2 regions of the Bacillus sp. UNC322MFChir4.1 genome follow, and region 1 is predicted to be linked to the other one. Evidence: riboswitches for the same ligand, from Rfam matches in the RefSeq annotation. Region 1 holds a riboswitch; the other holds the start of a gene.
The links. A riboswitch is a leader RNA that binds a small molecule or an ion and turns the genes downstream of it on or off. The one in region 1 is predicted to bind cobalamin.

Region 1 (3,424 bases):
TTTGCCGCATCAATAGCTGAACCGCCTCCAAGTGCAATCATTAAATCGGCATTAAATGTGCTCAATTCTTTAATCCCATCAACTACAACTTCAATTGGAGGATCAGGGACAATATTACTAAAAATAATATATGTATTACTATCATTTAAATTTTTTTCAATATGTTCAATCATCCCAGATTGAACCATAAATGGATCAGTTACAATAAAAATCCTTCTATCGTTAAATTCTTTTAATCGATTTAACGCTCCTTTCCCCATATAGATATCCGTCTTAAAACTTACTCTATCCATACTTACACCTCCAAAAAAATAAAAACTTCTAATAATTCCCTTACATTACAAGAGAGACATGCTTAAGTAACTTTATCAAAATTAAAAAAGTGCATAAAAAAAGCTTTTAAAGGAATTTCTTCCTCTAAAAGCTTCTTTGCTATTTGTTATGTACACGCCATTGTGTAATATTTATTCATTTTTCATACTAACAATGTACTACTTCATCTATAGCATAGTCAACATCACATTAACTATATTTTTCAAAATTATCTACACGCCTTCGTGTATATAAGCCCTCTTCATTGAAGGTGTATGTGATCTTTAATCGCACACCTTTGTGCTTTTTGCTTTTTCATGTAAACATGAACTTTGATATTTAATTAATAATTTATCTAGCAATGGTAATAAAATCGGTGCTAGCACCATATAAAATCCAACATTTCCAATCGCGTGATTAAAATCAAACGGTATGCCCGCCAAATAATAAGCCCAAAAATATTTCAAACCATAAATCGGTGCCTGACATAAAGAGATGACAAACCCATATAAAAAACCTGTAAATCCAGCATACACTCCCATGATGACATGTGGGATTTTCGAAAACATAGGTCGAATAATCAAACCGGTAATGAGCACAATGACGACATACGCAATAATTTGTGGAATTGTCCAAATTCCCATTCCTAATACTAAGTTCGATACTACCATAACAAGTATAGCGTGCAAAGTTCCATAACGCATTCCCATCAGCAATGTTACTAAAATAAGTAATGTCGTTGTTGGTTGTACATTAGGAATAAACGCAAATACTATCCTTCCAGTAACTGATAATGCTGTTAATACAGCCACTAACGCAATACTTTTAATGTGTGTAATTGGAACATTAGAAGATTGGTTATGAAGCTGCATGTAAATCCCACTTCACTTTATCACCATTTTTTAATTCAGTTTCGTTTGCACCTTTTACTGCTGGTGTACCATTAACATCAAACAGCCAATACTTATTTTCTTTCGTATCTTGCTTAACTCCATTAATCGAAGTGATAAACCCTTTGTTATCTTCAATTTTGAAGTTTTTCTTCATCACGTCTAATAGTGTTTCTTTTCCCTTAATTTCAACAGTCTTTTTTTCTACCTTACTTTCACCATTATTCTGCGTTACTTCAATTGTTACTTTACTTACTGCATCTTTCTTATTTGAGGCATTATCAGATGATTCCTTGTTTGAACAACCAACGATGCTTATTAACATCAAGATTGCCAAGAATACCCCCATCATTGTTCTTGTAAATTTCATCCTCGTCTCCTTTCTGCCCAAATAAAAAAGGCCTAGTAAGGCATGTAAGCAAAACTAGACCTGCAGACTAACTCCTTTGCCTCGAAACAGTTAGTCTAAACAAAGCTGTAGGTAATCGACCTGACTTAAGACTAGATACCTAATCTATTACAGTGGCGGGACCGCGTTGGAATTTCACCAAACTTCCTTTACCTACAACATTTTTATGGACAATTTTTTACAAATTGATTACTAAGTTTATCAATTCACGACTATTATATCACAATGAAAGCGTAAAACAATGTCGATTTTTCAACAACTCATTTCGAATTACCTATATTTCATAAATATAACTTAAACTTTCAATCCATAATTTTTTTTGGATTTGAACAGGAATTACCCTAACATTTTGACAGAAAAGAACTTGTTATTGTCTTAATCATATAATGATTCTCATTCTATCAATTTTTTATTCTTGACTCTACAAATAAGTATAATATTCAGAACCTTTATTGTAAAATACAAACAAAGGAGGATTTCAATGAAGCAAAACAATAAAGCGATCTACGATATTATTTTTTATCTCATCTTTCCATTTGTTATTTGGAAATTCGGCAAACAATATATGGGTGCCTATTATGCTATGCTTATTTCTTCTGTGCCAGGCATTTTTTATACATTGTATTGTTTTAAGAAAGAACGGCAATTTCATATGACTGGCTTTTTTATCCTCATTACGATGATTGTAAATACAAGCGTAGATTTACTTTCCGGTTCAGCTGAAAAGATGCTATGGAACGACGTGTACTATCACATTGCACTTGGGATTGTTGTGATATGTACCATTTTTATTAAACAACCACTCATGTTGTACTTTGCAGCAGACTATGCTGCATTGCAAGGGGATGATCGAAAGGAATCACAATTGTTATATCGTGACCCACGCCTCTTTCCATCTTTCCAATACTTTACTTTCTTTTTTGGCTTACAATTTATTGTACTTAGCTGTATTAAGATCTATATGATTTCTAAATTTGGAGTAGATGGATACGGAGAAATGAAAGCCATTATGACAGGGATTGGTTGGTGCATTTCAATAGGAATTGGTGCTGGGTTCCTTTGGATTAGCAATAAGATTAAACAGGTGACTGAAGCTGAAGTTTAATGTATAAAAAGAAGTTCCACTGTTTATAAGCAGCGGAACTTCTTTTTTATGTTATATTGTCGATTTCTATGACATAGTATCCTTTTCTATATAAATTCATTTTAATTTTTCGACGCATAATTAGCTGCTATGCAGAATACAACATGCCCGCTACTTGCTTTCTCCTTTTGTTTTAAACCTTGCATGTGGTAGAAAAAGGCACTAACCGCTTCTATGCATGGCCAGATGCTCTCGCCCGCCTAAAAAGAAAAAGGGTTTTTATGTCGATTTTTTAATCTGTATTTATATAGTTTTATATCATTCCAAAGATACTTAACTCGATTTCTTTCTGATTTTCTTCATTTGACGGTAAAAAATAGTAGCGCTTAACGGTAACATCCCAAACCAACGATTCAAAAATGGTTCTCTCTCTTCACGGCGCTGCTGCCGTTTTTGTTTTCGATCCTCTTTTGGAGCATCCATATATGATACAAATTGTTGTGTGACATATTTTACATAATCATTTGTAGACATACTTATCACCTCTACTAGATTAGTATGTCCACTTTTTTATTTATTAATCGACCCGTGAATCTCTTGCACAATTGCTTCAATGCTTTTATTCGTCGTGTCGATTTTTACTGTTGCTTCTTCATAGTAAGCTTGACGCTTTTCAAATTTCTGAATAAACGCCCCTATATTTTCTTTTTGAAATAACGGTCTTGTTGT
Region 2 (3,424 bases), 220 kb from region 1:
TAGCTGGTTCAATGCTTTGCGGCACTGCCAACAGCATTGAACAATTAAGTATATATCGCGCAATTCAAGGTATTGGCGGAGGCGCTCTAATGCCAATCGCTTTTACAATTATGTATGACATTTTCCCAGCAGAAAAACGCGGTAAAATGACAGGACTATTTGGAGCTGTTTTTGGAACGTCAAGCGTATTTGGCCCACTTCTAGGTGCGTATATTACCGACTATATTAGTTGGCACTGGGTATTTTATATTAATATCCCACTCGGAATTATCTCGCTGTTTTTCATTACAAAGTACTATAAAGAATCTTTACAATATAGTAAACAAAAAATTGATTGGGCAGGTGCCATTACTTTAATTATCGGGATCGTTTCTCTCATGTTTGCTTTGGAACTTGGTGGTAAAAAGTACGATTGGGATTCAAGTGTAATTATTAGCTTATTTGCTACATTTACTGTTATGCTTATTATCTTTTTCTTTATTGAACGAAAAGTGGAAGAACCGATTATTTCTTTCCATTTATTCCGAAAACGATTATTTGCAGCGAGTCAAGGCGTTGCCTTCTTCTATGGTGCAACGTTTATTATTTGCACAGTTTATATTCCGATTTACGTACAAGGTGTTCTTGGTGGATCTGCAGCAAATGCTGGATTAATTTTAACACCAATGATGGTAGGATCTGTTATTGGAAGTCAAATAGGCGGACAATTATCAACGCGTACAAGTTATCGTAACATTATGACTATCTCTGGTATTTTCTTTATTCTTGGTATGTATTTGTTAAGTACATTAACTATAGATACCTCACGCGCGATGGTAACAGTCTTTATGATTTTAGCTGGACTTGGCGTTGGGTTTTCCTTCTCTGTCTTAAGTATGGCTTCTATTCATAATTTAAGTATGAGAGAGCGCGGCTCTGCAACATCAACAAACTCTTTCTTCCGTTCACTTGGCATGACACTTGGTGTAACGATTTTTGGTACCATCCAAAATCATGCATTTACAGATAAACTAAAATCTATTTTCCCGCCGGAACTAGCAAAAATGGCTCCAAAAGGTGGCGATACAAGTTTCTTATTATCTCCAAATGCTACTGAAAAAATACCACCAGAAATTTTACATGGCATTAAAGAGGTGCTAGCAAACTCTATCGCTGACACATTTTTATGGACACTTATTCCTGCATCGCTTAGCATTATATGCATCTTATTAATGGGAAAAGACCGATTAGTTGTACCAGCAAACAAGAAACAAAAACAAGTGAGTTAACATTCTCCGGACACAGCTTTATATTTTGGAAAATGTTATTGATCATGCTTCTGCTCGACTTCGATCGTTAAAACAACTATATAAAGAGGCAAGAATAGAAAAACTTTCAAAATTCAATACAGAATTAAACTAATATATAAACAGTCACCGAAAGTGACTGTTTTTTCTATTCATAAAAATGGATTTTCTAAAGCGCTTTTTTCCATTTTTCTTTTTTGTAACCCCTCTCCTTTTTCATTACAATACAAATATATAAAGGAGGCGAAATCTTATGAAAGGTCATTTAATTAAGCAATACGGATTCTCCGTATACTACCATTCTAATTTACAAAAACAAATCTTATACATACTATTGCTTCGCAGTGAAATCGCTTTTCAGTCCCATTCATTACACCCAAAAGAACAACTGGAACTACTCTCCTATGACCGTTTACTCTTTCATTACGCTCGCGATATATATAAACGAATACAATATTCCTACTCTGTTTTTTCACATACATATCCCCCCTCACATTGGTGGTGGCATTTAGAAAATTTTTTGTTTTAATAAAATGAATTATCTTATTTTTTAAAATAGTAGACATTTTCAAAAATATAAGATAAAATCTGTTTCAATATCATATACGCTAGTTACATTCCTTTCCAAAAGGAGATAGGTACACGAAAAAATATTTTCGTGTTTAATAGGGAAGTTTGGTGAAAAACCAACGCGGTCCCGCCACTGTAAGTGCAAAGATTTCTTTCTATATACCACTGTGAAAACGGGAAGGTGATTGAAATCGCTGATGCATGAGCCAGGAGACCTGCCTATTTTAACGGCACTGATAGACTCACGGATGATGAGGAGGTGTTTTTAACGAAAGAGAAGTATTTTCTGCTTCTATGACTACTTTTCGTTAAAGGCATTTCCGAGTAAACGGAAATGCTTACTTTTATTTAGGGAGGAATTTTCAATGACACTTTTAACAAGTAACTTAGGATATCCAAGAATTGGATTACAGCGCGAATGGAAAAAAACGTTAGAATCTTTTTGGGCAAACAAAGTGGATGAAGGGCAATTTGTAAAACAAATGAAAGAGATTCGCCTTCAACATCTAAAAGTACAACAAGAAAAAGGAATCGATCTCATTCCAATCGGTGATTTTTCATACTATGACCACGTCCTTGATACAGCATATATGCTCGGGTTTATCCCTTCTCGGTTTTCAAAGTATACATCAGAACTTGACGTATACTTTGGCATCGCACGCGGTTCAAAAGATCACGTTGCTTCTGAAATGACGAAATGGTTTAATACAAATTATCATTATATCGTTCCAGAATATGAGGAAGATTTACATATTTCTCTTAAAGAAAATCGTCCACTTCGTTTATATGAAGAAGCAAAACAAGAACTAGGCATTGACGGTAAGCCTGTCATTTTAGGACCTTATACATTTTTAAGCTTAGCCAAAGGTTATAAAAAGGAACAATTCGCAATCATTTTACAAAAATTAACAGAACCGTACATTCAATTGTTACAAGAATTGCAAGATGCTGGTGTACGCTGGGTTCAAATTGATGAACCAATCCTTACTTCTCTATCAAAACACGAAATTAGTATCGCAAAAAAATTATATGAAACAATCTGTAAAGCTGTTCCAAATCTATCTATTATGCTTCAAACGTACTTTGATAGCATAGAAGAAAACTATGAAGAAGTCATTTCATTCCCAGTTACTGGGATCGGACTTGATTTTGTACACGGTAAAGAAGGCAATTTGCGTGCCTTACTACAACATGGATTCCCATCTGATAAAGTATTAGGGTTTGGTTGTATCGATGGCCGTAATATATGGAGAGCGAACCTTGACAAAACTCTCTCTCTTTTCCATACATTGCAAGAAGCCGTACAACCGAAAGCTTGGATTTTACAACCGTCCTGTAGTTTACTTCATACTCCTATTGACAAGACAAATGAAGCGCACCTTGTAGACGAATTATACGATGTGCTTGCTTTTGCAAATCAAAAATTAGAAGAAGTTACTATTTTACAAAAAGCTCTCGTACATGGGACAGAAAGTATTTCTCATGAATTACAAGCATCTGGACGTGCGCATGACGCAATTCGCACTTCAGCAGCTCGTAATCGTAAGGATGTACAATCTATACTTTCA

Region 2: it holds a riboswitch for cobalamin, as region 1 does, so the genes downstream of both, metE (5-methyltetrahydropteroyltriglutamate--homocysteine S-methyltransferase) here and BR72_RS02420 (DUF4430 domain-containing protein) in region 1, are expected to answer to the same signal.

What each region holds. Positions count from the first base shown of each region.
Region 1 is NZ_JQKQ01000001.1:469,951-473,374, forward strand. It holds gene BR72_RS02410 (1-propanol dehydrogenase PduQ) at 1-293, opposite strand, end outside; gene BR72_RS02415 (ECF transporter S component) at 597-1,184, opposite strand; gene BR72_RS02420 (DUF4430 domain-containing protein) at 1,171-1,572, opposite strand; adenosylcobalamin (AdoCbl) riboswitch at 1,634-1,787, opposite strand; gene BR72_RS02425 (VC0807 family protein) at 2,093-2,716, shown strand; gene BR72_RS02430 (YqzE family protein) at 3,029-3,229, opposite strand; gene BR72_RS02435 (shikimate kinase) at 3,266-3,424, opposite strand, start outside.
Region 2 is NZ_JQKQ01000001.1:253,389-256,812, forward strand. It holds gene BR72_RS01205 (MDR family MFS transporter) at 1-1,268, shown strand, start outside; gene BR72_RS26190 (hypothetical protein) at 1,540-1,815, shown strand; cobalamin riboswitch at 1,906-2,093, shown strand; gene metE (5-methyltetrahydropteroyltriglutamate--homocysteine S-methyltransferase) at 2,222-3,424, shown strand, end outside.